Regions from separate parts of the Gluconobacter sp. P5H9_a genome, predicted to be linked through region 1. Evidence: riboswitches for the same ligand, from Rfam matches in the RefSeq annotation. Region 1 holds a riboswitch; the other holds the start of a gene.
The links. A riboswitch is a leader RNA that binds a small molecule or an ion and turns the genes downstream of it on or off. The one in region 1 is predicted to bind cobalamin.

Region 1 (15,446 bases):
GGCGTGAAAACTGGCCTTTATTAACCAGGAAGATATTGGAGCCCGGCGGATCTTCAGCCGTTGTGTACACGCCGTAAAGGCTGATGTTGTCTGTCAGATCATAAACAGGGCCAATCCTGAAGTTGGCAGGATTGTAATTCCCCTTGAAGCTTGTCGCAGGATTGAACGCACCGGACTGACGATAATTCTGACGGTCCAGTTTCAGCCAGTCGTAACGAAATCCACCCACCACACGCAGATCGTCCCGCACGGTCAGGACGTCTTCCATGAAGATGCCTGCGTCCACCATGGTTGTGGGAGATTTTGTATATGGATACTCACCAGCAAAACTCCCCCCGGCCGTGCTTTCGGGGCTACTCAGAGAAACGCTGTCTGCATATGTCGCGTCTGGAAAACCACGGTTCCGGATGAGCCGCACATAATACGCGTCTCCACCGACGACCAGACGGTTCTTCATTCCGAAAACATGAAAATCAAACTGACCATCCAGCGTGTCACCCACCTGATGCTGGTTCATATAAACATAGAACCGATCCCGGCCGACCCGACCGGGTGCGATGGCGTTTCCGGCTGCGTCCGTCTGCCCGGCTGAACCGATATAGCTGTAGGACTCAGCGTTATTCCAGTTACGCTTGGCGTAAAGGACATAGGTCTTATTGTGGAACGTCATGTTCTCCGTTGGCTGCCACGTCAGATAGAGCGTCGGGGTCACATTGACCGAGCCAGCTTTTGCATCCTTGGCATTGTAATACCGCCAGAGCGATGATCGGCTTACGCCTAATCCCTTGGAAGACGACAGCAGGCCGCCCACACCATCATGGACCTGAGCCAGCGGGACCAAAGGGGTTCCATAATACGTCGACAAGCGATCTGTCAGATAGTCGACGCCAAAGCGGGCTGTGAATTTCTTCGAAGGGTGCCAGAGCAACGTTGTCGTGAAATCGTTGCTGTGTGGATCTGCGCCAGCAACGTATCCATCAGACGAGGTACGACTGAAATCACTTCGAATGGCCAGCGTGTCAGTAATGGGAACCGAACCGCCCACGCCAGCATTCCACGTATTGAAACTGCCATAAGATACCAGAGCATTAGCATGCGGCCCATCAAACGCAGGGTCACGCGTTCGCATATCCACAGTGCCGCCAACAGCGCCCTGCCCGTACAGAACAGACGACGGCCCCTTGAGAACCTGAACGCTCTCAAGATTAAAGCTGTTGAGCGGACGGTTCACCATCGTGGTCGGGCCGTAATAAATTCCGTCCCTCAGGATCAAAACCTGATTTCCGCTGAAGCCACGCATCATCATCTGCGCCGGACTTCCTGGAGATCCACCGGAAGAAACACCCGGTGCACTGTCTGCGGCGTCTTCAGCGTGCACATAACCGCGCTGCTCCATCACGCTGCGCTGAATCATATTGATCGTCGCAGGATTATGTTGAACCGCCAGCCCGAGCCTGCCCCCGATAACAGCACTATCCTTCAGCGGCTGCGCCCGACCGTGCGCCGTAATGTGTTCTTCTTTCGCTTTGGCAGCCGCCTTCCTGACGTCTTCTGTCTGGGCGAACGCAGGCTGAAAAACGGTCAATGCCGCAACGGGCAACACACCGACAAAACTGATTTTCCTCATGGATAACGCAAACTTCACTCAACAATGCGTCACTACGATGAGCAGGATGAACCATCCTGCTGCGTCCGGTGCACCCCGCCCTTTCGCTTCGTCCATGACCATTTTCGATGGCAGGTCTCCTGGCTTGCGGATCATCGGCAGATCGCGAGCCTTCCCAAGGCTAACGCCCCAGTGGCCGGGTTCCCGGAACCCATCGTGATCAGCCTCACCGCTCACAGTTGCGGGGGCAGCCGCAGCATTTCACTGCGTTCCCTTTTCATCCCCTTCCGGGGAACCATCATTGAGCAGGGGCATAACCGAAACTCCCATATAGTCAAACACGTATGTTATAACATATCAATAACTGAAGTTATCAATTTGAACAATGGAGGCCCCTCAATCCTTGGAAGAGAAACCAAAACATGCCTAATCTCATGCTTCCCCACTCTGGACAGAAAGTGTCGCAGGATGAAGCTCTGTCGTTTTGGTCCCTTGGATCAGGAAACACCTGGACTCATTGATGACACTGGCATGCTGCGAAGCCTCAAAGGGATTCTGCCTGATATTACGGCTGCCCACCTGTCTCCAGAGCAGCTAAACGCCTTACGGGCCATTGATCCGAACACTCTCCCTGTCGTTTCAGAAGCACCACGCTACGGTATTCCGTTCTCAGGTGCCGGAAAGTACATCTGCATTGGCCTGAACTATCGGGATCATGCCGAGGAAGCAGGCCTTCCCCTCCCCTCAGAGCCAATCGTATTCATGAAAGCCATCTCTGCCCTGACGGGTCCGAGCGATGGTATCCTGATCCCTAAACAAGCCACCAAAGTGGACTGGGAAGTCGAGCTCGCAGTCATTATTGGCACGAAAGCGGCCTACGTCTCCCCGGAGAAGGCTTTGGAGCATGTGGCGGGATATTGTGTCGCCAATGATGTCTCTGAACGCTCATTTCAGATGCAGACAAGCCAGTGGGACAAAGGCAAGGGCTGCGACACATTCGGACCCTTGGGACCATGGCTTGTGACTGCTGACAAAATTGTCGATCCGCAAGCACTCTCCATGCGGTTAGATGTCAACGGACAACGTCGACAGACGGGACATACCTCCAACATGGTCTTTGACGTCCGCAGCATCATTTCACATGTCAGCCACTACATGACACTAATGCCAGGCGATATCATTGCAACAGGTACACCTGCGGGCGTCGGCGTGGGCATCAAGCCTCACCCAGTCTATCTCGAACCGGGGGATGTCTTGGAAGTGGAAATCGAAGGGCTTGGCATTCAAAGGCAGACGGTGAGGTCAACTCACGCCTGAACGGATAGAAAGACTTTCACACAGCACGATTCTTGAAAAAACATCCGCTTTCGTAATTCTTTTTTTGTAGAAAATACTTGCCCGCTCAAGGTGGCAGGAAAGCTGCGCTGAATGTAACAACTGCGAATTTGAGTGAATTAAAGATTGAAGTTTTTGAGAATGAATATCATTTGTAACTTTAAGAAAGACGGGAACTCGGTTGAAATTCCCGTGAAAATTCATTCCAGCGGAGGCAGTTAGCCCGTTCCATGAGACTTCCAGCGTCGAACGTTCCTCAACGTACAAATTTTGGTCCAATGCTTTTTACGGCGCTCCTCCTCTCAGGCACATGCAATGGTGCCTTCGCTGCTGCAGTTGATGAGGGTTCGCCAGATACACGCAAGAAATCATCTTTAGCGACGAGTAACGCAGAGGAACGTTCCGCTTCGAAACAGTCTCACAATGTGCAGCGCAAACACGTTGCGCAGGAAGATAATACGCCTGGTAGCATTGAACAGCTTCTTGTACAGGGACATCGACGCAATGCGTCCACAGACGGCACCGGAACCTATACGGTTTCCGCGGTCTCCACGACCAAGATGCTTCTCAAACCGATGGATATTCCGCAATCCATCTCTGTTCTCAGCAGTCAACAGATGAAGGACCAGAATCTCAATACGATTGATGCAGCTCTCAAACAGGTCGCTGGTGTCAACGTTAACATGTACGGTGATGGAACAGGTGGCTATACAGCCCGTGGCTTTTCGCTTCAGGCTCAGTATGACGGCGTTCCTTCCATGAGCGGTCTGACGTTCAGTCAGCAATACGATTTGTCCATCTACGATCGGATTGAGGTCCTTCGGGGACCGGATGGAATGCTGCAAGGTTCCAGCACACCAGGCGGGAGTGTCAATTTCGTTCATAAGCGCCCGACAGAGCAGTTCCAGGGGAATGCTTCATTCTCTGCCGGCTCGTGGAACAACTATCACGCCACTTTTGATATTGGCGGCCCCGTCGTGAATTCGAAAATCGTCTCGGCCCGACTGGTCGTCGCAGGAACAGACCGTAATCAGTTCTATAGCAACGCCTATGATCGGCGATGGACGATCTATGGGGTTACGGATGTGCACCTGACGCGTCACGACACACTGACAGTCTCTGTAACGTCTCAAAGCAACGATACCACCCGCTACATGGGCCTTCCCAGAGCCAGCAATGGTGCAGATCTTGATTTACCCACCAGCACCTTCATAGGCGCGAACTGGGGTAAATCCGAAGTGCCCATGACAGAAGTCGAGGCACAACTCGAACATCTTTTTTCTCATGGTTGGCGCGGGCGCTTCAACTACCGTCATCGGATCGCGGCCACGACGCTGCAATACGCTTATCTCAACGCTTATAATGCCGGTGCAAAGAGCGGAAATTTCGTCGCGGCCAACACACGTTATGATGAGACCAATGACGGTCTGGACGCCTACGTCACTGGGCCTCTTCATCTTTTTGGACAGAAACACGTCCTGATGATGGGAGCAAACTATGACCGTTACCTCTATGAAGGCGGCGGCGCCAGTGCAAACTCTCGCACCTATACGGCCCTGGCTGGAATCCCGATCAGTGCCAACAATGCCATCCCGTCCCTTGCCCTCCCTACAATCACCAATCGCTATTGGGAGCCGTCCACACAATGGGGCGTTTATGGTCAGGCGCAGATCAAACCGATCTCAAGCTTTGCTCTCCTGATCGGTGGACGCGTTAGCGGGTACGTCAGCAAGACACGTCGAATCTCGCCCTATGTGGGCAGAACCAACACAGATATCGACCAGCAAGGCATTTTGACGCCCTATATTGGCGCGGTCTGGCACTTGCGACCCAACATCTCAATGTATGCCAGTTACGTCTCCACCTTCTCGCCCCAGTCAGTCTTTGACACAACGGGACGTCTTGCGCCTGTTCGTGGCAATCAGCTTGAAGGTGGCATCAAGGGAGAGTTCTTCCACGGGCACCTCGGCATGACACTGTCTGGCTACAAGATCATCCAGAAAAATGAGGCTATATATAACGGCACAATCGGCGCCATCTGTGGCCCTGGTGGCATAGATGACTGCTATGTCGCCACAGGTAAGACGCGCAGTCAGGGCGCGGAAGCAGAATTGATCGGTCGCCCCCTGGAGGGCTGGGACATTAATGCCAGCTATACCTACAACGATAACAGGATCGTCAATAACGGTAGCGCGACACAGTCTGGCCTGACCTATGCTGGCAACTCACCCAAACATCTATGGAAACTCTGGACACATTACCGTTTCGAACCCTATCGCGGTGCGCAGAAAAACGTCTGGAGTATTGGCGGCGGCCTCAATGCGCAGACCAGTACCTTCGGGACAAACCGCACCGTAACGCAGGGTGGATATATCATCGGATCCATTCAGGCGGGATACCAGTGGAACAAGTATCTTTCCCTCTCCGCGACGCTCAATAATATTGCCAACAAGCGCTATTATCAGCGCTTGGGCAATCTCTACTACTACAACTATTATGGAGAGCCGCGGAACTTCATGTTCACACTCAGGTCGAATTTCTGAGGGATATTTCAGGCGGCTTCATAAGCTCTCTGCAAATGGGCGGGGCTCCATAGGTAAGGATCTACCGCGTTCAGAGCTTGTGGGGCCGTTTTTTCGGTATGTGTATCCGGTCCGGTCGTTCCAGGATCGGTCTGTCTAGACCACAATAATATCATGATAAGTCCGGCAACCACGACAATGATTGTCAAAAAAACCCAGCGTCTCTCCATGATCTTTACTCCCGGCAGCAATCAGCCATATTCGTCGGCCGCCTCTGAGAATCATAAGCCAGAGCATGACCAAGGGTTTCCGCTACACACAAGGAAATAACCTCACTCGCACCAGAACGGGGCATCTTTCGAAAAATTCTTCCATCGTTTGGGGAGTTTCTTAAGGATCTTCTTCCGATCCTGATGTGCAGCCTGGATGATCGCGTCCCCTGCCTCGGATAGATCCGGCCTTTCACTGATCGCCTGGTTCACCAGGGCCTCTGCTGTTGCGGCATCATTGAAACGACCGAACAGTTCCTGCAAATCCTTGCAATGGCTCATGTAGGTTTCGAGGTGGCGGCCCTTATAAAGGGGAAGAACAGTCTCGATACTGTATCGCAGCCCTTTCAATGCCTTGCGGACGTTATGAAGCTGCCGGTCTGATAGTTTCCCGATATGACGCCCCCGATGCTGGACCTTGCGCGCCATTCTATCCAGCAAAACAGGCGCATGATCTTCCAAAAGTGCTCCGGTAAGTTTTGGCCCAAAGACAGTTGCGGGATCTTCCGTACTCTGCGCCAAAGAAAGCAGTGCAGAAGTTATGCGAGGATCAGTCAAATTCTGCCGCATCTGCCCTAAAGCGTTTGATCGTCTTTCTTCTGCAAATTGGCTAAACTCGGCCCGAGCCTTTTCGGTCAGGTGGTTAGGTACAATCTCGGTCAGGAAAACATCCCAATCTCTGACATTCCCGAGAGATCGTCCAATTTTCTGCAACACCCTCGCTTCATTCTCAAACGCGCCTTTTGAAAACAGAGGGCGAAAGGCTTTCAGGATTGTCCGTAGCCGCCGAAGAGCCACTCGCATCTGGTGAACGCCCGCGACGCTTCCCTGCTCGGCTGATGGCTGAAGAGTCAGAAAAGCCGCCAGAAGCCCTCGGACAGACTGGCTCCAGCCCTCCCCAACAGTTACATCACCTGTAAAGACAGGAGCTTTAACCATCGCACCATCGGGATAGAGGCCTGTTGCCAGCCGGACGCCCCTCATAGGAACGGTCTCCCCCGTCAGCCAAATGGGCAGATCATTCAGGGTCTGCGCCATGCCGTAGAGACTGCGCACATCCCCTCTGACCAGCCTCAGATCCAGCGTACAAACAGCTTCCGCCAATTCTCCAGCCTGCACCGATCCGCGAGATAGAGTAATCCTGATGGTGTGATCATCAGACGCCTGCTCCCCCTGTAACTGCCAGAAATCCGATCGGTATATTGGGAGCAATGCACCTGAAAGATCCAGGTTCGCAGCCGGAGTGGCTTCAAGCAGCGTTGTCTCGGGACGTAATCCCTTCCTGGACCAGACCCATCGTTCTGAAGACTTCATATTCGGTAAGCCAGACCATGCTACAGGCTCCAGCCCCTGAACCGAAAAACGGCCTTCCCGCCCTGTGCACAGCGCCCAATCATGGCGAGACAGCAGACCCGATGCCGTGTCATGGAACGTCCAGACCCGATGGCGAGGCCTGACACTTTTCAACGATGGAGCAATAATCGGGTGATGTCGAATGAGAGGCCATGCTTCTGGCAGAAAGCGAAATGTCAAACGTTGCGGCAAAAGGCTTCGGATCATTGTTCTTTCCCCTCCAGCATGACCACTCATGAAGCGTAAGCCCTCATGCCCTAACGTTGCCAGAGGATAAAAGGAGCTTCCAGTGGAACGCTGAGAATGTCTGCTGCTGGAATGATCCGTAGCGTACACTCTGCCGCAGGCGCAGGGAGCTCTGTCTCAAGAGTATAGGCAATCCAACCATCCTGAAGATGTTCTGCCTGTGTCAGGGACTTGATGCGTGGATGACCATTCTGCGGATTGGCGTAGAACTGAACACTGAACAAAGCAGGGTCGAGCATACCGGGATGAATGAATGCATGAGCTTTCTGTTCTCCCCCACTCTCGGGAATGACAACCTCACCGATCCTGAGACTACTCCAACCGGCAGAGAGGGCTTTCTGCTGGTCCCGAACTGTTCCAGCATCCTCCCCGTGTTCGGCCAAGCGACGTCTGTAGCGCTGTGCGCCTGTTAGATAGAACTGCTCCGTATAGTCGCGAACCGTTCGGTTTGCGGAAAACTGAGGCGTCAGGCGCGCCATGCTTTCGCGCATTTTCGCCACCCATGCGCGCGGTATTCCGCTGGGATCGCGTTCATAGAACTCAGGAAGAACATGCTCTTCCAACAGTCTGTAGAGTTCCTGCGCGTCAGAATGGTCATAAGCCGGATCTCCCGCATGTTCCAGACCATCCCCGAGCGCCCAGCCAACTTCTGGCGCATAGGCCTCAGCCCACCATCCATCGAGTTCCGACAGGTTCAGGCCACCATTCACCAAAACTTTCATGCCGCTGGTTCCGCTGGCTTCCCAAGGGCGCCGCGGTGTGTTCAGCCACAGATCCACTCCCTGAACCATTTTTTGCGCCAGAGCCATGTCGTAATCGGCGAGGAATATGACTTTCCCTAAGATATCCTGACGTTGGCAGAAGCGCACCCAGCGCGTGATCATGGCTTGCCCCTCCTGATCACGCGGATGAGCTTTACCTGAAAGAATGATCTGAACCGGGCGATCAGCATGTCGCAACAGACGGACGAGCCGCTCCTCGTCGTACAGTAGAAGATCCGGGCGCTTGTAAGTAGCAAACCTCCGCGCAAACCCGATTGTCAGGGCGTCAGGGTTCAGGGTTGGCGCGGGCAGACACCATAGCCCGTCTTCACCAACGATACATTGCCGGGCAGAGAGCTCCTCTCCCAGAGCCTGAACAAATCCTGCGCGGGACTCACACCGGCTCTTCCAAAGAGTTGTGTCGTCAAGGCGCCGCACAGCATCGCCCAGACCTTCCAGATTGCCTTCCCACCGACTTCTCCCCCCGACCTTGGTCCAAAGTTCATCAGCCGCTACTGAATCCCAGGTCGGAGTGTGAACGCCGTTTGTCACATGAGAGACTGGGACTTCGCTTTGTGGCCACCGCGGGAATAAGGGCGTGAACAGGGACCTGCTGACAGCGCCATGCAACTGGCTCACGCCATTGACAGCACCGCTACTTCGAACGGCCAGATAAGCCATATTGAAGAATTCATCGCCATTCTCTGGATCAAGCCGCCCTAGCGCAAGAAAATCCTGAATGGGCATCCCGAGACGCTCTTCGGCATAGAACGTGAGATGGCTCTCAATGAGTTTGGGCGGGAAAAGATCAAACCCGGCGGGCACAGCAGTGTGGGTTGTGAAGATTGTTCCAGCGCGGACAATAGCCCGAGCCTGCGCGAACGGGATTTTCTCTTCTTCCGAAAGGCAGCGGGCCCTCTCCAGCGCTGCGAATGCTGCATGTCCCTCGTTCAGGTGGCAAATATCTGGCCGGTGCCCTAAAGCATGCAGCAACCTCCAGCCCCCAATGCCCAGCACCATCTCCTGCCGTAAGCGAAGCTCCGCATCTCCACCATAAAGCTGAGTTGTGATGCAGCGAACAGCCGGAGGATTGGACGGATCGTTCGTATCCAGAAGATAAAGGGTTGCCCGGCCTACAACGGCTTTCCAGGCCCGAAGCCAGATTTCACCAGTCGCTGTCTGGACAGAAAGTCGGAACCAGTCCCCGTCCGGGGTCAGGACTGGCTGTATTGGAAGCTGGTCAGGATCATTAAACGGATAGAGCGCGCGCTGCTCGCCTGCTGGAGTAATAACCTGGCGAAAGTAGCCCTGCGCATAAAGGAGCCCGACAGCGACAACAGGAACACCCAGATCACTCGCCGCCTTAAGCTGATCAGCGGCCACATTTCCGAGACCACCAGAATAGATCGGGAGTGCCTCGCTAAGCATATATTCCATGCTGAAATAGGCGACCTCAGACAGCTCCGTTTGACCATGGTTTTCCGCAAACCATGTTGGACGTTCGAACTCATATTTGCGGCGCTCTATACTGGCTTTTAGAAGACGCCGAACGTCCGCATTCTGCAGAGCATCGCGTAGCTGAGCCTTGGGTGTGCGGGTCAGAGTGATCCATGGATTATGAGTTCTGTCCCAGAGGTCCGGATTGATCATCTGCCAAAGCAGATCCGCCTCGTGATTCCATGTCCAATGCAGATCAAGCGCCAGCATTCGCAGAGCTGCTTCTGCTGCACGCGGCATACGAGGAGACGTGTCGACCATAGAACCGGAACTCCCATGACTGTCCGTGACCAGCTCTCTGGAGGTATGGCCATTTCAGTGAACAGGACAGATTGCGTACATTAAGCAACTGGGGCGCTAACGCATGAGAACCAGGGAAGGATAAGGTGAACCCGCTGCCAGACATGCTTCGTGACATCACATTTTCTGATAAGCGCACGAAAGAAGGTGGGCTTTAGCTAAAAACCTCTGTTCCCCTCATCCGTTTGCTATGAACGGCGCTGTTCTTCAAGAACTGCCCCATTAATGAGGTGCGTCATGCTCCGGAAGCTTCTGCTCGTCTCAATAATAGGTTCATGCGTTGTCCCGTCAGCATGGGGTGCTCCCTCCACGAAAAATTTGTCTGTCGCTCGGGGCTTCCATCTAGAGATCGTATCCGCTGATGTCCGTGGTGCGCGGGAAATTGCCCTTGGAGACAGGGGAACTATTTTCCTTGGCTCGATGGGGCCCGGAAAGGTCTATGCCGTCTCCAGTGTTGGGAATCCCGGAAAACCGGTTCAGGTCCGAACTGTCGCCAGTGCCCTCGAGACGCCTTCAGGCGTCGCATTTCACGACGGAGATCTCTATATCGCTGAACCAGAAAGACTTCTGGTTTTAAGAGATATCGAAGATCATCTGGATGATCCCCCCAAACCGGAAGTCATCACAGATCATTTGCCCTTCAGTGACGGTGACCATTTTTGGAAGTTTATCGCCTTCGGGCCAGATGGAAGGCTTTACGTGACCATCGGGGCGCCCTGCAACGTCTGCGATGTTGGGCGTGATTTTGGAAAAATCATCAGCCTGAAGCCCGACGGCACCGACAGGCAGGACGTGGCTTACGGCATTCGCAACTCAGTTGGTCTAGCATGGCGAAAAACAGGAAAGGACCTGTGGTTTACGGATAACGGCCGCGATATGATGGGCGATGACGTCCCTTCTGACGAATTAAACACCCTTACACGGCCCCAACAGTCTTTCGGCTATCCGTATTGCCATCAGGGAGATGTCCCCGATCCCCATTACGGAACAGACCACTCCTGCGGTGAGTTTACTCCGCCGGCCCTGAAGCTAGGGGCCCATGTCGCAGCATTAGGTTTGCGATTTTACGAAGGCCCTGCCGCGTCACGTTCCTTAAATGGTGCATTGCTGATTGCAGAACATGGGTCGTGGAACCGGAGCGTTCCATCAGGGTATCAGGTCGTTACAGTAAAATTTGATAGTACAGACCATCCACAGCAACCAGAGCCCTTAATCTGGGGTTTTCGGCGGAACGGACGGACTTTTGGCCGCCCGGCAGATGTTCAACCAATGCCTGACGGCAGCATTCTCGTTAGTGACGATTTTTCCGGCTCGCTCTACAGGCTGACTTATGCCTCTGCCGTACAAAAATAAGTATCATAGAGTTGGAAGAGCCGGCACGGGTGCAGCGACCCGTCGGACAGTTTGAACAGAGGCTATCCGCAGCCAGAAACGGGTGACGACAGCCCCCAGTAGAATCATGAGAAAATAACGCATATCATTCCCCTTTTCAGAGGTTATCGTGAAGCATAAACTTGGCGAATATGCGCAGGAACTATGGCAAACGTGATTCAGAACGTAACAGTTCCCGTTCTGAATAAGGAGAAAAATAAAATGTCTTTTGGTATTATTATTCTGGTGGCCCTTGTGGCTGTACTTTTTATTCTCGGGCCCATTCTTGTTGCCGTCGGCGCAGCCGCTTGGATTAACGATCGTTTTCTGAGCCGAAAATAACTTCAAACGTTATTCTATTGTTCGGAACGGAAACGGCCTGGACCCGCCACGTCCTGTAAAAAGACAGGACGCTCCAACTCTGCGGAAGAATATCCAGCTTCCCCACCGCTTCTGCATTCAGGCCCATTGTCAGCAAAGTCAGGGCTCGCACGACCTCAGCGTCCACCCCCAAAATTACGGGATTTTGCGCCTCCCTGATGTCTGATAGCCACCCGGCAAGACGGGCATACATTTTGGTCCGGCTCTCACCAGCCGGCGGTGAAAAATCGGGGTCCATCATCCATTGTGACAGACTTACTGGCGATAGGGTTTTAAGGCTCTGTCCGCACCAATCACCATAGTCATGGCCCCTAAGTCGCTCATCCACGGTAACAGGACACTCGGAATGAGCCTCAAGCCATGCTGCATCAGAGTTGCACCCTGTCAGGATGGGCAGGGACTTTGGCCAAAAACTCCCTTCCAGGCACTCTGTGTTACGTTGTTCACCGCTTTCGGGGAAAACGCTCCGCTTCACAGACGGGTATGGGGGGAGAGCAAAACAGAACAGCTTCATTTTACGAGCTTTGACCATTCCTGAAGCGCGCGCTCTAGACGATCCCAACCAGCACTATCCCGCGGCAGACCAAATCGCAGTTCCGTTGGGCGCTCCGGGAACGCGCGGGTCACGATGCCGCATCCACAGAGGAATGCCCATAGAGAAGCCGCCTCATCTGAACTGACCAGACAGAACAGAAGCGTGTTTCCTTTAATGATCAGACCCGCCCGTTTTAAGATTTTTGCAAGACGTTGCGCGTCCTGCTCCAACCGCGCTTTCGTTCTACCCAGCCAGTCCTGATCCGACAGGGCTTGACGTCCTGCGGAGAGTGCCAGGGTGCTGACCGCCCAATCCCCTATCAGCTTCCGAAGTTGATCCGCCGTTCCGTCAGACGCAATAAGGAAACCAAGCCGTACGCCCGGCAATCCGTAGGTTTTCCCAAAAGAGCGCAAAACCAGAAGGCCGGTTTGCGGGAAAGATGCGGCAGCACTTTCATGCTCGAAATCCGCATACGCCTCATCTACGATTAACCACCCGCCGGAGACTGCACAGCGCTTTGAGAGTTCCAGAAGCGTCTCGACAGGCAGACATCGACCGTCTGGATTATTCGGATTACAGACTACGCACACAGCCCCTGCCTGCCCTGCGGCAGCTCTTAAGGACTGAAGATCCGTCACGATCGACACATTGACCCCTGCGTTTCTCCATGCCTGTTCGTGGCCAGAATAGGTGGGTCCGAAAATGAAGACGTTTTCTGCCTTCAGCACCAAGGGCAACAAAGCGATAAGCAACTGTGTGCCCGGCCCCGCTACAATCATGTCTTCATTCGGCACACCGTAAGCTGCCGCTGCTGCTTTTAGGAGCGCCGCCTCATCTGCTGTTTCCGGTAGCCGGGTGAGCATGGACATCTCTACGGGAGAAAGGGGGTACTCGTAAGGACTAATGCCCGTGGAAAGGTCTATGAAAGGCCTCGGGGCCTGCGGGAAACGCGACATCACCTGCCGCACCTGCCCCCCATGCACCGGCATGTTTTCCAGCACCGATCGCATCATGCTAGATCAAGCCATCCGGATGAAACACACAGGCCCATGACTTTCTCCCTCCTGTCCCACACACTGTCCGTTGCCTGTCTGGCCTGTGCGATTGAAGCCGCTTTCGGTTATCCGAATTGGCTTTTTCGCAAGATTGGCCATCCAGTCATGTGGATTGGTGCCCTTATTGCGCGACTGGATCGTTCGCTCAACCGCTCGCAGGATAGCGCTTTCCGGCAACGGTTATGGGGAATGGTCTGCCTGACGATCCTCGTTGGCTTTCCGCTCCTAGTTGTCTGCATGGCCCTTCAGTGCATGCACCTTCTGTTTTCCCCTCTACTTGCCTGGGGGATGGAAGGAATTATGGCCAGCACTCTGATTGCCCAACGTTCCCTGTGGGAACATGTCCGAGCGGTCCACACTGGCCTGCAGACAGCGGGACTGGCAGGTGGCAGGAAAGCGGTTTCCATAATTGTTGGCCGTGATCCTGAGCAACTTGATGAAGCGGGCGTAGTACGCGCGGCTATTGAAAGTCTGGCTGAGAATTTTTCCGATGGCGTTGTTGCGCCACTTTTCTGGACTGCCCTCTGTGGTCTGCCAGGCGCAACCGCTTACAAATCAATTAACACAGCAGACAGCATGATCGGTCACCTCACGCTTCGACACAAAGCCTTTGGGTGGGCTTCTGCGAAGTTGGACGATCTGGTGAACCTTCCCGCCTCCCGTCTATCCGCTCTATGGCTTGTTTTGGCAGCACTCACGATGCGCGATACTAACCCGACTGAGGCATTTCGAGCAGTCCGGCGAGATGCAGGCCACCATCGCTCCCCAAACGCCGGTTGGCCGGAAGCTGCCATGGCAGGTGCGTTGGGCCTCAAGCTTGCTGGCCCCAGAGTTTATAACGGCCTTCTAGTCGAAGATTCATGGATGGGCGAAGGCCGTGCCACGCCAACCGCTGACGACCTCTGGCGAGCTCTCACCCTCTACCGTCGGGCCTGCTTCATTCAGGGAGCAGTGCTGGTCCTGCTCACCCTTCTGTTCTGGTTGTGAAGGATTAGACAGGTCGAGCCAATGTAAGAAGCGCATCCAGATCAATGCAGGCTTCAAGATGGTCCGCCCAGGCATCCAGCGCGGCCTCAACCCGCTCACCATGATCCTGAAGGTCAGAATGCCCGGCGCCCCCTACACGTGAAAGAAGAGCTTTCCGCGCATCTCCACCAGACAGAACCCCATGCAGATAGGTTCCCCAAACGCGTCCGTCTGGCGAAACGGCACCTTCAGGCTCACCGTCTACCGTTGCAAATGGCCTCTGAGTATCAGGACCAGCAGTTCGCCCGACATGAATTTCATAGCCAGTGAGCGGGGTCCCTTCCGGCACCAGTAATCCACTCACTTCTGTCAAACACTTATCATTTGTCAGAACCGTCTGCACGTCCAGCAAGCACAAGCCCTCGACGAGACCCGGGGGGCCTTCGATCCCATCCTTGTCCTCAATGGATTTTCCAAGCATTTGATACCCACCGCAAATACCAAGAACACGACCGCCACGCCGGATATGCGCCTTCAGGTCTATGTCCCATCCCTGTTTCTTGAAAAATGCCAGATCAGAAATAGTCGCCTTGGAGCCTGGTATGATCACAAGGTCACAAACTGGAAGGGGCCGACCAGGTGCCACGATCTCCAGAGTGACGCCCGGATCAGATCGCAAGGGGTCTAAATCATCGAAATTGGCGATCGTGGGTAGCTGCGGCACGACAACCCGTAAGCCGTCGCCTACTGGCGTTTCGTTCACAAGATCAGATGCGTCTTCAGCGGGAAGGTCACCAACATGCGTACAGTGTGTGACGAGACCAAGCTTTTCCCACCCCGTCTGGCGTGAAATAGTGGTCATGCCATCGGTAAAAAGCGAGGCGTCTCCACGCATTTTGTTTACGATAAACCCTTTGATCCGCCCTGCATCCTGCCCTGACAGCACCATTTTTGTTCCCACAAGGCTGGCAATCACGCCCCCCCGGTCGATATCACCAATGAGCACGACGTCCACATCGGCAGCTTCGGCAAAACCCATATTAGCAATGTCGTTTGTCCGCAGATTGACCTCTGAAGCCGATCCGGCCCCTTCAATCAAAACGATATCAGCTTCTGCCGCCAAAGTGCGAAACGCGGACAACACGTCTGGCATAAGAGTTGTCTTGACGTCCTGATAAGCACGAGCCCGCACGGTTCCTCGCACTTTCCCCCGAACCACCAGCTGGGATCCTGTCTCGCTCTGAGGCTT
Region 2 (15,446 bases), on a different contig from region 1:
CGCCTGAACGGCCTCCGGTGTTTTGCCCGTCTTGCGGGCTTCGGCCTCTGCCAGGAAATGGGTTCGATCTGTTGTGATATGGCCGGGCAGAAGCATGTTGACCGTCACGCCATAGGGGGCCACTTCCGTCGCAAGCGTCTTGGACCAGCCCGCAAGTGCCGAGCGTAATGTGACGGAGACGCCGAGCCTGATATTCGGCTCAACCACAACAGCCGACGCGATGGTAAGGATGCGCCCCCACTGGCGCTCCTTCATACCGGGCAGTACCGCATCCGTAATTCTGAACAGGCTCAGAACCATGGTCTCAAACTGCTGTTTCCATGTGTCTATGGAAATGCCTTCAACACCTGACGGGGAGGGGCCGCCGGTATTGTTTACAAGAATGGAAATATCCGGATGCTGCGTGCGGATGGCCTGAACGAATTCCTCAACGGAGGCGCTGTTCGACAGATCAACCGGTAGCGCCACAGTCTGAACGCCGTGCTGACTGGCAATGGCTGTTGCCGCGTCTGTCAGTCTGTCACTGGCGCGCGCAGCCAGAACGATATGGACCCCTTCTGCCGCCAGTGCCTCCGCAACGCCCCGGCCCAGGCCGGAAGAGGCGCCGAGAACAAGAGCTTTGCGGCTTGAAATCTGGAGGTCCATATCAAAGTATCCTTAGGGGCGAGGTAAAATTGAGGAAGATGAGCGGGTAACGATCAGCGCATCCCCGGCTGTTTTTTGACCGTCTGCCAAAGCGTTTCCAGCGTTTCCAGATTTTGCTCGCCCATTGTTTTACCCTCAGAGGCCAGGCTGGCTTCCATGGCTTCGAAACGGCGCGTAAATTTCCGGTTGCTGCGGCGCAATGCGGCTTCCGGGTCAATGCCCAGCTTGCGTGCCAGACTGGCGACAGTGAACAGGACATCCCCGAGTTCGTCTTCGATCCGATCCCGGTCTCCGTCCAGTTCGGCTTTAAGTTCGCCGATTTCTTCCTGCACCTTTTCCAACACGCCCGACGCATCATCCCAGTCGAACCCGACGCGAGCTGCACGGCGGCACAGCTTGGCGGCTCTGACCAGGGCAGGCAGGTGCTGGGCCACACCAGCGAGTGCGCCATATTCTGCTTTGGCGTGGCGCTCGGTTTCTTTCGTGCGTTCCCACAGGTCTTCGTCGTGTTCTACATCGCTGAAGATGTTGGGATGGCGGCGGACCATCTTGTCAGCGATCTTTCCAGCAACGGTTTCGAAGTCAAATTGCCCCTTTTCTTCAGCCATTTGCGCTTGGAATACGACTTGTAGCAGCAGATCCCCAAGTTCATCCGGCAAGGAATCACTGTCATCCCGGGCGATGGCATCCATCACCTCATACGCTTCTTCTATAGCGAAGGGCGCAATGGTTTCGGGTGTCTGTGCCACGTCCCACGGGCAACCGCTCTGCGGGTCGCGCAGGCGCTTCATGATGTCCAGAAGGCGGTCAATCTGACGGACGGGGTGGGTCTGGGTCATAACAGCTCCTGGGTAATGATCTGGCGTCTGGCCTGACCCAAAAGCATACTCTTTCGTTGCACAGACAGAAAGCACAGAGCGCACGAACCGCTCTCACGGGATGACAGCACCAAGGGTAACGCGATAAGAAGGCCAGCCCGGCTGCTTGGACAGGCCGGACATTTTTTGCAGACCGGATTTTAAATACATGGCCAGGATCTTTATCGACGGAGAAGCAGGAACCACGGGGCTGGGCATACGCCAGCGTATCGAGGCCCTGCCCGAAAATTACGGCTTGGAACTGCTATCGATTGATCCGGCTCTGCGCAAAGACGCTGAGGCACGGCGCGCCCTGCTGGCACAGGCAGATATTGCCATTCTCTGTCTGCCAGATGACGCCGCGCGTGAAACTGTTGCTCTGGCAGAGGGTCTGAACGTCCGTATTCTGGATGCCAGTACGGCACACCGGATTGCCGATGGCTGGGTTTATGGTCTGCCGGAACTGGATGAAGATCAGGGCGCCCTGATCCGTGGTGCGACCCATGTTGCGAATCCTGGCTGTTATCCGACGGGTGCAATTGCACTTTTGCGGCCGCTGGTTCGCGCTGGACTTGTCCCGGCAGACCACTCCATCTCCATCAATGCTGTTTCGGGTTACAGTGGGGCAGGGCGCTCCGCGATCAAGGCGCATGAACGGGATGGCGGCCCGGCATTCTTTCTTTACGGGCTGACGCTGGAACACAAACATCTTCCAGAAATCCAGCACTATTCCGGCCTGACGCGCCAGCCTGTGTTCGTGCCGTCCGTCGGGCACTTCCCGCAGGGCATGATTGTGTCCATCCCGCTTCACCTTGCGGATCTGCCCGGCCATCCGACGCCGCGTGATCTGGAGGCAACGCTTGAAAAAGCTTATCGCGGGTGTGACCATGTGCGGGTTCTGCCGTCTGAACCCAAACTCCTGGCAGATGCGCTGGCCAATACGGACAACATGGAGCTCCGTGTGCACGGCAATGCGCAGGGAGAAAAAGTAGTTCTGACCGCGCGTCTCGACAATCTGGGCAAAGGAGCCTCTGGCGCTGCGATCCAGAATCTGTTTTTGATGCTGGGTCTCTGATTTTCCACGGTTTGGGATTTTTTTTTCACGGTCTGGTCCTTTGCTCAGGAATGCACTAGGGTCTGGGCCGTTCGCGCGAGAGTGGCGGAACGGTAGACGCAGTCGGCTCAAAATCGACCGCCGAAAGGCATGGGGGTTCGAATCCCCCCTCTCGCACCACAAACCGGGCGCACCAGTCTGGCTGCACCCGAGGACCGTTTAGCCCGGAACGAGCATGTCCAAGCCGACTGTCAGACCTTCCCGCCCGTTCTTTTCCTCTGGTCCGTGCGCAAAACGCCCTGGCTGGTCCCTCTCGGCTCTGGATCAGGCCCTGCTGGGACGGTCACATCGTGCCCCTGAAGGCCGTGCGCGCCTGAAGGAAGTCATCACCCGCTCAAAAAATATCCTAGGCATTCCCGCAGACTGGCGTCTGGCTGTTGTTCCGGCTTCGGACACCGGTGCGGTTGAGATGATTCTCTGGGCCATCGCCGGTGAGCGCGGCATGGATGTGCTGTCTTTTGAAAGTTTTTCCGGAACATGGGCGCAGGATCTGCGGGACGTTCTGAAAATCGAAGATCTCCGCGTGCTGGACGCTCCTTATGGAGAGCTTCCGGATCTGGCGGCTGTGGACTGGTCCCGCGATGTCGTCCTGACCTGGAACGGTACAACGTCAGGCGTTCGCATTCCGAATGCAGAGGCTATTCCCGTCGAGCATGACGGTTTGATCATCTGTGATGCAACATCCGCTGCTTTCGCCATGGACCTTCCGTGGGATCGTCTGGATGTTGTCACGTGGTCCTGGCAGAAGGCCCTCGGCGGTGAAGCTGCTCACGGCATGGTGGCCATCAGCCCCCGTGCTGCCGCTCGTCTGACAGAGGCTGCCCCACGTCCGCTGCCCAAAATTTTCCGTCTGACGGGAAAGAAAGGTCTGCTGGAGGCTGTGTTCGAAGGGGATACCATCAACACGCCCTCCATGCTGTGCGTCGAAGATGCGCTGGATGGTTTGCGGTGGGCAGAGTCTGCGGGTGGTCTCCCTGCTCTCAAGGCGCGCTCGCAAGCCAGTCTGGCCGTCGTAGCGGAATGGGTGGAAAAGACGGATTGGGTGTCCTTTCTTGCGTCCGATCCTGCAACGCGGTCCTGCACGTCAATTTGCCTCAAAATCGTAGCACCCTGGTTCGAGGCACTGTCGCCTGAAGCTCGGGCCAAGGCCGTCAAGCACCTGACCGGGCTGGTCGCACAGGAAGGTGCAGGCTATGACCTCGCGTCTTATCGAGACGCCCCTGCTGGTTTGCGGATCTGGGGAGGAGCCACCGTTGATGCAGCGGATATTCAGGCTCTCCTTCCGTGGCTGGACTGGGCGTATGAGTGCACGCGCGAGGAGTTTGCTGCATGAGCCTGTATTCCGAGACCCCGAGCGCTGCCCTTCTGCCGTCTGGCTTCTCCGACCTTCTGCCGGGTGAAGCCGAAGCTGAGGCGCGAGGCATTGCCTGCGTCATGGAAGCCTTTTCCCGGCATGGCTATGAGCGTGTACGTCCGCCTATGCTGGAGTTTGAAACCTCCCTTCTGAACGGTTCAGGCGGTGCGCTCTCCACTCAGACGTTCCGTCTGATGGACCCAAGCTCTCATCGTATGATGGCTCTTCGGCCAGACATGACGACGCAGATTGCCCGTATCGCCAGTGTCCGCCTTCAGGATGCACCGCGCCCGCTGCGTCTCTCCTATTCCGGAAGCTGTATCGTCATCGGCACGCCAGGACGTGAAGCTGACCGTCAGGTTTCCCAGGCTGGTATCGAACTGATTGGCCCGGATTCTGCACAGGCTGATGCTGAAGTGGTGGCGCTGGGCGCCAGAGCACTTGAGGAACTGGGCATCAAGGGTGTGTCCTTCGACCTCTCGATGCCAGCTCTGGCTCTGGGCCTGATCGAGACTGCTATTCCTGAAGCGGACCGGGAAGATCTGATTCAGGCGCTGAACCGCAAGGATGCAGCCTCTGTTGCTGAACTTGGCGGCTCAATAGCGGACACTCTGGCGGTCATGCTTCAGGCCGCAGGTCCTGCCAGTCGCGCGCTTGATCTGCTCGCTTCTCTTGATTTTCCGGCGTCCGTCCGTCCGCATTTCGAGCGTCTGGTTGCCTCCGTTGCCGCTATTCGCGAGCGCGCACCGTCCTTGCGTTTGACGGTAGATCCCGTGGATTTCCGGGGATGGCAGTATCATACCGGACTATGCATCACGGTCTTTTCCACCACCTCGCGTGAAGAGCTGGGTCGTGGTGGACGGTATATTGCGGGTCAGGAGCCAGCCTGTGGTTTGACGTTGCGTCCGCAGGCGCTGTTGCGTGCGGCTCCTGTGCCGCCGTCCCGTCCGCGGTGCTATGTGCCCGTTCGGCTGGAGGATGAGGCCATGGCAGCCCTCCATGCTCAAGGTTTTGCGACGGTTTCTGCACTTGAAGTAGATGCAGAGCCTGATGCCGAAGCGCGCCATCTGCGTTGCACCCATGTCTGGCGGAATGGCGCAGCGCACGCGCTCTGACCCCCAGTTTTTTCTAATTTCTGCTCTGCATACCAAGTCGAGGAAGCCAGCTCATGTCCAACGTCACCGTGATCGGAACCCAGTGGGGGGACGAGGGTAAAGGCAAGATCGTGGACTGGCTTGCCAGCCGCGCTGATATCGTTGTCCGTTTCCAGGGTGGTCACAACGCCGGTCATACGCTGGTTGTCGGCGATCAGGTCTACAAGCTGTCGCTGCTGCCATCGGGTCTCGTGCGTGGCCAGATTGGCGTGATCGGCAATGGCGTCGTCATCGATCCGAAGGCGCTGATGTCCGAGATTGACCGCGTGACGGCGCAGGGCCTGAAGGTCACGCCGGAAACGCTTTGGATTGCTGAGAATGCCCCGCTGATCCTGCCGGTACATGGTGCGCTGGATCGTGCGCGTGAAGCTGCTCGTGGGGATCGCAAGATCGGCACGACTGGCCGCGGTATCGGCCCGGCTTACGAAGACAAGGTTGCCCGTCGCGCCATTCGCGTCTGTGATCTGGCCGAGCCCGAGACGCTGGACTGGAAGCTGGACGAAGTGCTTCTGCATCACAACACGCTGCTGGCGGGTCTGGGTGCTGCGACCTTCACGAAGGAAGAACTCAAGGACTTCCTGACGGAATTCACACCGCGTCTGATGTCTTTCGCATGCCCGGTCTGGGACCGTCTGGACGAAGCGCGCCGTGCTGGCCGTCGTATCCTGTTTGAAGGCGCGCAGGCGGTCATGCTGGACGTCGATCACGGCACCTATCCGTTCGTGACAAGCTCCAACACGGTTGCTGCCGTTGCTGCATCTGGCAGTGGTGTCAGCCCGGCTTCCATCGGCTTCGTGCTCGGTATTGCCAAGGCCTACACAACCCGCGTCGGCGAAGGTCCGTTCCCGAGCGAACTGTTCGATGATGTTGGCCGGACGATCGGTGAGCGTGGTCATGAGTTCGGTACGGTCACTGGCCGTCCGCGTCGTTGTGGCTGGTTCGATGCTGTCATGCTGCGCCGTGCAGCCCGCGTTGGTGGCGTCACGGGTATTGCTCTGACGAAGCTGGACGTGCTGGACGGTCTGGAAGAAATTTCGATCTGCGTTGGCTATGAGTTGGACGGCAAGAAGATCGATACCTTCCCATCCGCTCCGGGTGCACAGGCTCGCGTAAAGCCGATTTATGAGACGATGCCGGGCTGGCAGGAAACCACAGCGGGCGCCCGTTCGTGGGGTGAGCTGCCGGCACAGGCCATCAAGTATGTTCGTCGCATTGAAGAGCTGATTGAAGCTCCGGTTACGCTGCTGTCCACCAGCCCGGAGCGTGATGACACGATCCTGATGCGTGACCCGTTCGAAGACTGAGTTTTTCCTGAACGGGAATCAGCCGGTCCGTTAACGAAGCCTCAATTCCTGTTTGGCACATAATGTCAGACAGGAATTTGATGGAACGGACATGGATTACACTCAGGGAGCTGACAGCCCCGAACTGCTGATCGCAGACCGTTATCTGGTGAACACGCGCCAGAAACAACCTGATCTCAGCGGCTGTCCTGCCTGGGTGGCTCAGGACGTTACGGCCACAGGTTCAACCTGGCTGGCTCTGGCACCGTCCATGCCGTCCCCCCATTTTTCTGATCTTATGTTTTTCCGACATGAGAGTGTCATTGGGCTGCATGCCCATGAATATCATGAAGGTTCGCTTTGGGTGCTATGTCCGCACCCTCCCGGACCGTCCTTGAAAGACAATCTTGGCGTCTGGTCTGAAAGCCAGATCATTGATGGGGTTATACGCCCTATTGCCGATGCTCTTGAGAAGCTCTCATCTATGGGGCTGACCTGTCGTGGAATTCGTCCGGATAATCTGTTTGTTGGACAGGGGCTTCATCAGGTGGTGGTTGGCCCGCTTGGGGTTGCCTGCAATGCAGAAGCGCAGCCTGTCCTGTTTGAACCGTTGTCTTCGGCAGTTTGTCATCCAACGGCCCGTGGGGCAGGGACGATTGCCTGCGACATCTTCTCATTGGGTGTACTGGTTCTCTCCCTTTGCATCGGGGAACTGCCCCTGAGGGACCTGTCAGATAAAGAAATTCTACAGCGACGTTTTGAAGTGGGCTCTGCCGAGGCCTACATGCAGGGACATAACGTTCCCGCGGGCCTGGTCTCCCTTCTGGAGGCCATGCTGTCTGACAGGCCCGAGAACCGACCTTCTCCCAATGACCTTATAACCATTGCGCCGAGCAAGCTGTTTTCGATCCGGTCTGATATTCCCGCGCGCTCGCCTCTGGTCATTGGGGGGGCGGAGGTCAGAACGCCACGGGCACTGGCATGGTATGCCGGGAAATACCCCAATGAATTCCTGTCTCTGCTTCAACGAAAGATCGTCAGTCAGTGGTTACACCGCGAACTGGAACTGTCAGTTATGTCGAGCTTGATCGAACAGGCTGGGATTGCGTTTTTGCCATCCAGCGGAAACAAAGCCGTAGACCCGACGACGATGGTCGTGACGCGGGCTATTGCCATTCTGGACCCTGCAGCTCCAATGTTCTGGGCTGGCCACTGGTTCTGGCCATCCGCCATTCCTCATATGTTGGCGTGTGCCGAAGCCAGACGGTTCCCGCCTGAAGAGCAACGCAATATCCGTGGGATAGCCGGCTTCCTGATGACGAGTCCGGAAGTGTTTGATGTTCCTTCGCTGCCCGCATTGCAGGCAAAGCAGATCAATGATCTCGCGACTGATTCCCGCCGAACAGGTGCAAAGGGGATGGAGCAGATCCGTCGTGTGCCTTACGACGTGAATGTCTATCAGCCCTGCCTGTCGTCTCGTTGTTTGAAAGAACGGATCTCGTTGTCAGCGGGTCTGTTGCAATGGCTGAATAGGCACGTTTCGGAACAGGAGCTTTCTGCCGACGACCTGGGGCGTTCAGGCTTTCTGGACGATCAGATGCGGACTTTTATGGAAAGTCATTGCGCGCGCCAGGGGATCATCCCACTTGCGCAGTCCCAGAAAGCGGGTCTTCCGTCCTGGCTTTCAGATCTGACGTTGATGGCTGCGGCCCAGCGACGTTTCGACAAGACACCCCTCAGTGCTGTGGCAAAGCGGGCGCTTTCGCTGCTTGAAATCGAGCTCAAGCAGTGGCGGAGCAGAACGACCAGAATAAAGCGTCGTGCCCGGTTATTTCAGCTGGCGGAAGCAGGAAATCTTACGAAATTTCTTGATAACGTCACGGACCCTGCGGGTTTGAAGCATGATCGCAAACTGGCTCGACAGGCTGAAGCAGAGATTGCCCATCTTGAGAAAATTCTCGAGGAGGAGCCCGCCCGCAAAGCTGTCCATGAAAAACAGGCCCGTAATGCTGGAGAGTTCTTTTCACTCTTGATCGGGATTGCTGTCGCCATGGCCAGCATCTGGCTGGAGTTTTGTGAATGACGCGCCAGTCAGGGCGTTTGCGCGTGCCAGAGGCCAGTTTCAAATGGTGGCACGGCCTCCTCCTTGGCCTGCTTCTGGCCTATGTGCCGGGCAGTCTGCTTGTGGGTGGTGTCCTGCTGCTGCCTCTGATCGTGCTTCGATTAATCGATCCGGATGCTGATCGGCAGCGGATCATGATCGTTCTGTTTTATTTGGGGGCTGTCATGGTTCATCCCCTGAGGGAAGCATGGTTGTCGCATGGGGATTGGGATGCCTGTACCCAGCAAATTATGCAGCCAATGCTTCTTGTCATGGACTGGATGGCCGTTGGTGTGGCGTGGCTTGTCGCGGAAGCGTCTGCCATTGGTGCCAGGCTTTGGTATGCGGATTACGTTCGCAGGGAGCGCAGGAGCATCGAAAAGAAGATCGACGCCCTGCGAGAGGAATGGCTGACTTCAGACAGTGAGAGGCAGGCCTGAAGAGGCCTGTTTCTTCAATTTTCCGGAGTTTCTTCTTCTGAGGGGCTCTCGACAAGCCGGGAGGCAAGATCTCCCGTAGCGCCACCCACAAGACCGCGCGCATAATCCTGAGCTGAGAACGGGCGCAGGTCCTCGGCCTGTTCGCCGACACCGACCATGTGCACGGGCAGTTTGAACTGTTCTGCAAGTGCGACCACAATTCCACCGCGGGCAGAACCGTCCAGTTTGGTCACGATCAGGCCTGTGACGTTCACCAGCTCACGGAACACCCGTACCTGCTCAATGGCGTTCTGACCGGTCGTTGCATCCAGCACCAGCAATACGGAATGCGGGGCGGTTGGGTCGAATTTCTGCATGACGCGGATGATCTTGGCCAGCTCTTCCATGAGCGCGCCCTTATTATGCAGGCGGCCGGCGGTATCGATGAAGAGGAGGTCTTTGCCCTCTTCGGTCGCGCGTTTGATACCGTCATAGGCGAGGCCAGCAGCATCAGCTCCGTGTTTTCCCGCGATAACGGGCACATCTGAGCGTTGCCCCCACACCTGAAGCTGTTCGACCGCCGCAGCACGGAAGGTATCTCCCGCCACGAGCATGACGGATTTGCCTTCCTCGCTGTAATGGCGGGCCATTTTGCCGATGGTCGTGGTTTTGCCAACACCGTTGACGCCGACCACGAGGACGACATGGGGCTTCTTCTTCGGATCAGGCTCAAACGGGATCGCAACCGGCTCCAGAACCCGCGCAATTTCTTCGGCGAGGGCATCGCGGATTTCGTCACTGGTGACGTCCTTGCCAAAGCGGGAGCTGCGAAAGCTCTCGATAACGCGCTCTGCCACGACAGGACCCAGGTCTGCCGCGATCAGTTCGTCTTCGAGTTCTTCGAGAGCAGCATCGTCCAGCTTGCGATGCGTGAACACAGCTCCGAGCCGTGAGCTCGAGCGTGAAAGACCCTGTTTGAGTCGTGAGAAAAATCCAGCCATGCACGGGAGTTCGGACAGGTCAGGCCTAACGTCAAGTCTGTAGCGTCGATTTCCTGAGGGCAAACGTGCCTTTGGAGGAGTGTTTCAGACATTGACAGTACGGAAGCGTTTCAGTTTTTGTGTTTCGGTATGGTTCTTCACCCTCGGTTTTGTGGCGTGAAGCTAAGAGGGAAGTCCGGTGTAAGGCCGGCGCTGCCCCCGCAACTGTAAATGGCGAGCCGTCACCCAACTGATGTCACTGGAGTGCCTATGCCTCTGGGAAGACAGGGTGGCTGCGAAGACCCGTGAGCCAGGAGACCTGCCATGCAATTTCAACCACCGGCGGGGTGCCCGGGGCGGCTGTTTGTGGGGTTCCGGAGTCCTCTGTGACAGCCGGATTGCGAACGTGTCTGCCCTGTTCCTGTCATACCGAGCAGGGCTCATATGACTGTACTGTTACCGGAAGAGCGCTTCAGGCGAAGTGCTGTTCCTTTTCAAAAGCGTCGTTGCAATTGGCGACGATCGACTATTTCTGTGTCCGTTGTGATGAGCAGCTTGCTCATGGGGCCTACACTGGCAGTTGCTGCGGAAGGGGCGTCTGATACGGATAAAGTCGAAGCATCCGGACATCTGGAAAAGAAAACCACTTCTGCGGCGCAAAACCATCCGGTGGAGCGGATCAGTGTCATGGCCTCCCGCCGTAATCTTCTGGGACGAGCGGACACGGCGAGTGAAGGATCTTTGACCGCACGTGAAATCCAGCAGCGGCCTGCGTATCGCGTGGGGCAAATTCTGGAGGCTGTTCCCGGACTGGTGGTGACGTCTCATTCCGGGGAGGGAAAGGCCAATCAATTCCTGCTGCGGGGCTTTAATCTGGATCATGGCACGGACTTGGCAACATTTGTTGATGACATGCCGGTCAATGGCGTCAGTAACGCGCATGGTCAGGGCTACACGGATCTGAATTTCCTGATACCCGAAACACTCTCAGGCATTGATTATACCAAAGGGCCATTTCACGCAGATATCGGGGATTTTGGTGTGGCCGGTTCCGATCACATGAAGCTGGCAGATCACATCGCCCGTCAAATTAGCCTGAGTGCCGGAACGCTAGGGGATTATCGGGCTTACATTGGCGGTACGGCACGATTTGCTAATGGCGATCGTTGGGTTAATGCCTTCAATATTTCTCATTCAGACGGCCCTTGGAAATATCCGGACAATGCCCGGAGCATCCGTGCATTGACGCATTACACCCACGGAACCGCCACCAAAGGCTTTGACCTGACGGGGATGTTTTATCGTGGTCAGTGGAGGGCCACAAACGATCAACCGGTGGCGGCCTACAAGGAAGGGCTTATCAGCCGCTATGGCTCTCTGGACCCGACCGATGGCGGCTTTTCGGAGCGCTACAGTTTGTCAGCGCACTATCATCTTGCTGGCGATGACTGGAAATGGGTTACGAGTGCTTTTGCCATTCATGACCGGCTGACGCTCTGGAACAACTTCACGCATTACCTGGATGACCCAGTAAACGGAGATCAGCAGCAGCAGGACGAGACACGAACTACGCTTGGCGGAAGCAGTGTCTATTTCCGACAGGACCATGTGGGCCGTATCCGGACTGACACTCAGGTTGGCGTTCAGGGACGTTACGACTTTCTGTATGTGGATCGTCGCCATACCCACCAGCGTGTCACGCTGCCGGAGTGCCCATCCAGTCTGGAGAGCACGGTGCCTGACCTGTGTAACGGGGATAACATCGATCTTGGAGCTGTCGGTCTTTTTGTCCAGAACACGACGCACTGGTTACCCTGGCTTCGAATGGTTGTTGGTTTACGTGAAGACTATCAGGGTGGTACAGACGAAAATCTTGTCGACGGTAGCCTGACCAGAAAGCATCAGTGGCTGTTTCAGCCCAAGGGAAGTCTGGTATTTGGCCCCTGGAAGAAAACCGAACTCTATCTGAGTGGCGGAAGAGGCTTCCACTCCAACGATTTCCGCTCAGTGTCTGGTTCTTATGCGTCAGACGAATTTGCCAAAGGGTCGGTTAAAGTTCCTCTTATGACGTCGGCTGTCAGCGGTGAAATCGGTGTACGGACTACGCCTCTCCGTCATCTGAATGTGCAGGCGGCTGCCTTCATCATCGATTTTGCGTCGGAGCTGAGTTACGACGGCGACGCTGGTGTCACCTCTCCTGGCCCTGCCAGTCGTCGGGAGGGAATTGAGTTTTCCGCACAGTATAATCCGGTTACCTGGCTTGAACTGAATACGGATCTGTCCTTTGCGAAAGCACGTTATCAGGCGTCAGATCTGGCCAGCTATGGAATTGATGGTCGGTACGTGACGAATGCCCCAAATTTCGTCTGGTCATTCGGCATCCTTGCAGATCGAGGCCCCTGGTATGGCGGTTTGCAGGTACGCTGGCTTGGGGGATATCCGCTGGTGGAGGATAACAGCCTGCGTTCCAAGGGATATCAGGAACTCAATCTGAATATTGGCTATCGCTTCACCAAAAATCTGAAACTCGAAGCAAACGTCTTTAACGTCTTCAATACGCATGCCTATGCGGCACAATATGCGTATGACTATCGTCTTACACCGACCTCTGCTGTGCAGAGCGGTGCAACAGGTCATCCGCTGGAGCCGGTTTCTGCCCGCTTCGCCCTGACCGCAGGTTTTTAGGGAGGGCTGCGTCCTAGAAGATGCCCTTCTGACACACCGTAGATCGAAAGCGGGACGATGCTTCCTCTGGTTGGGGAGGAAGCATCGTCTGCAAAGCGCACAGGCGCAAATTCGGGAGAATGACCGCGGTCCGGTGTTTCGATCAGGACGTCCACCGCCTGGCCAATGAACCTTTCAAGAAACGTATCGCGGTTCGCCTCACCGACAGCCCTGAGCTGGCCTGCTCTGGCCTGACGTTCTCCGTTGGGCACAGCGGGCATTCGGGCGGCGGGTGTGCCGGGGCGTTCGCTGTAGGGAAAGACATGCAAAAACGGGATAGCCTGCTCTTCGATGAAGGAGAGGGTTTCGTTGAAAAGCGTGTCTGTTTCTGTCGGAAAGCCCGCGATGAGATCTGCACCAACACCAATATCCGGGCGGAGAGCGCGAGCATGCTGGAGCATGGACGCGACCTGCGTGGTGGTGTGTCGGCGTTTCATGCGCTTGAGAATGAGATCAGAACCAGCCTGAAGAGATAGATGCAGATGTGGCATCAGGCGGGGCTCGTTTTCCAGAAGCCACCAGAGATCCCTATCTCCCGTTTCCGGATCAAGAATGACAGGGTCGATGGACGACAGGCGCAGGCGTTCGATGGCGGGAACGTCCTGCAGGAGCGTCCGGCACATCCGGCCCAGACCTTCGCCATCTGTGCCTTGCCACGAAGCAATATCAACACCCGTGAGAACGATTTCACGATGTCCGGCCTCAGTCAGGGCGCGGGCTCTCGAAATAGCTTCTGTTGTTGGGGTAGAGCGGGAGTCTCCCCGGCCATAGGGGATAATGCAGAATGTGCACCGATGATCGCATCCCTGCTGGACCTGAAGCAGAGCACGGGCATGCCGTGACGGTGGAAGGCCGGGCTTGCTGTCTCCCCATGTGGTGGGCTTGAGCTTGTCAGCGTTGGGCACAACCCGTACCACGCCGGGCAGCTCCATCCAGCGTTTGGCGTCAATTTCCGACGCGCAGCCTGTCACGACTATTTTTGCATCCGGGCGCTCGCGGTGGGCACGGCGGATGGCCTGCCTCGCCTGTCGCTCTGCTGTGGTCGTGACGGCGCATGTATTGACGATGATGGTGTCATCCTGCCCACGGGCGTGATGCGCCATGCCGTCGCTCTCATGTGCGTTGAGACGGCAGCCGAATGTCAGGATAGAAGGGGCAGTCACGGAAGCTTGCCATGGAAAACGGTTGTGGCCGGCCCGGTCATCAGGACGTCTCCGTTTTCCTGCCAGGTGATTTGCAGGTCTCCACCGTCCATGGTCACGAGGCAGGTCCGGTCTGCCAGGCCCCGGCGTACGGCGTTCACCACGGCAGCGCAGGCTCCTGAGCCGCAAGCCAGCGTCAAACCCGCACCGCGTTCCCAGACGCGCAGGCGCATGTGGCCGGGCGTGATGAGATCTGCAAATCCGATATTGGCGCGCTGCGGGAAAAGCGGAGACTTCTCGAGAGAGGGGCCAAGGTCTTCTGCGCGCGATACGTCGCCGAAAACGGTTGCATGAGGATTTCCCATGGAACAGGCGGCTGCATCATGCAGGGGCAGGTGAAGTGTGTCGCAATCCTTGGACAGCGGCACGTCCTGCCAGCCAGTTCGGGGAGCGCCCATATTCACCGTGATGCGATCGCCATCCTGTGACGTGAGGAGAAGTCCGGCCCGGGTCTGGAGAACGGGATTGTTACCAACGAGGCTGGCCACACACCGCGATGCATTCCCGCAGGCGCCGGATTCCGACCCATCAGCATTGAAGAAACGGACCAGAACATCTGCTCCTTCCGCAGTTGGGGCAGAGAGCAGCACCAGCTGATCGCAGCCTATGCCGAAGCGCCTGTCGCACAGGTGCCGGATGGTGGCTTCGTCAAGGGCGGGGTCGGTTTCGCGGCCATCAATGACGATGAAATCATTGCCCAGGCCGTGCATCTTGGTGAAAGAAAGGGTCATGATGGTGCCTCCCATAGAGCATCCTGCGGGTTGACGCACGAGGAACATACCCTCATTTCGACAGGTCAGTCAGGAGGAGATGGATATGAGCGGCACGGAACAGGTTGAAGGTTTTCACGCAGCGGCGTTTACGCGCGTCAATAATGAACCGGATACGATCTTCTATGCGCAGCGTCTTCCGGATTCGCTGATGGACATGGGCGCGCGCACGGCGGTTGCGGCACTTTACCAGACCTCTCTTCCCGTTGGGGGCACGGTTCTGGATCTGATGGCGGGGTCACTCAGCCATTATCCAGAAGAGGCACGGTTTCAGGATGCCATTGGACTGGGAGCGTCCAAGGCTGCGCTGGACACCAATCCTGTGCTGACGACACGGATCGTACAGGATCTGAACGCAGACCCCATCCTGCCGTTCGAAGACGACACAATCGACGCCATAACGCTGTGTGACGGGGTGGCATACCTGACGCAGCCGCTGAAAGTCCTGACGGAAGCCCTTCGTGTTCTGAAGGAAGGGGCTCCTCTGATTGTCACATTCTCAGATCAGTTTCATCAGCAGAAAGCTGTTGCAATGTGGCAGGCTCTGGAGCCAGAAGACCGAGCACGCCTTGTTAGTGTTCTTCTTTCGAAGGCTGGTTTCGGGGAACTCGACACAGGTGAAGTCGTTCCTCCGGAAGATCTGACGGCATGGCGTGACACGGTTCGGGCGGTTGTCGGGCGGAAGCCCAGAGGCTGATTTTGCCTGATTCGCAGGTTCGGATGCGTTACTTCTGGCATTTATGCTCGGAAGTCTTTATGCAGCGGCATCCCAGCCGCCGCTTTTTGCCGTCGGCGTGACGTTTGCCGAGTGTTCATTAAATATGCCTTTCCCCGATACTCATC

Region 2: another riboswitch for cobalamin. It lies ahead of KP708_RS12275 (TonB-dependent receptor); the one in region 1 lies ahead of KP708_RS02570 (TonB-dependent siderophore receptor).

Annotation. Positions count from the first base shown of each region.
Region 1 covers NZ_JACRVW010000002.1:111,017-126,462, reverse strand. The annotation lists gene KP708_RS02570 (TonB-dependent siderophore receptor) at 1-1,627, opposite strand, end outside; cobalamin riboswitch at 1,719-1,921, opposite strand; gene KP708_RS02565 (fumarylacetoacetate hydrolase family protein) at 2,075-2,923, shown strand; gene KP708_RS02560 (TonB-dependent siderophore receptor) at 3,367-5,484, shown strand; gene KP708_RS02555 (CHAD domain-containing protein) at 5,796-7,292, opposite strand; gene glgP (alpha-glucan family phosphorylase) at 7,343-9,850, opposite strand; gene KP708_RS02545 (sorbosone dehydrogenase family protein) at 10,127-11,242, shown strand; gene KP708_RS02540 (histidine phosphatase family protein) at 11,574-12,155, opposite strand; gene cobD (threonine-phosphate decarboxylase CobD) at 12,152-13,189, opposite strand; gene cbiB (adenosylcobinamide-phosphate synthase CbiB) at 13,226-14,218, shown strand; gene KP708_RS02525 (cobyric acid synthase) at 14,223-15,446, opposite strand, start outside.
Region 2 covers NZ_JACRVW010000014.1:42,050-57,495, forward strand. The annotation lists gene KP708_RS12225 (SDR family oxidoreductase) at 1-645, opposite strand, end outside; gene mazG (nucleoside triphosphate pyrophosphohydrolase) at 699-1,484, opposite strand; gene argC (N-acetyl-gamma-glutamyl-phosphate reductase) at 1,672-2,577, shown strand; tRNA gene KP708_RS12240 (tRNA-Leu) at 2,653-2,736, shown strand; gene KP708_RS12245 (phosphoserine transaminase) at 2,792-3,949, shown strand; gene KP708_RS12250 (ATP phosphoribosyltransferase regulatory subunit) at 3,946-5,085, shown strand; gene KP708_RS12255 (adenylosuccinate synthase) at 5,139-6,428, shown strand; gene KP708_RS12260 (protein kinase domain-containing protein) at 6,520-8,490, shown strand; gene KP708_RS12265 (hypothetical protein) at 8,487-8,948, shown strand; gene ftsY (signal recognition particle-docking protein FtsY) at 8,963-9,928, opposite strand; cobalamin riboswitch at 10,042-10,249, shown strand; gene KP708_RS12275 (TonB-dependent receptor) at 10,469-12,592, shown strand; gene KP708_RS12280 (MiaB/RimO family radical SAM methylthiotransferase) at 12,589-13,794, opposite strand; gene dapF (diaminopimelate epimerase) at 13,791-14,564, opposite strand; gene KP708_RS12290 (class I SAM-dependent methyltransferase) at 14,650-15,300, shown strand; gene KP708_RS12295 (DEAD/DEAH box helicase) at 15,425-15,446, shown strand, end outside.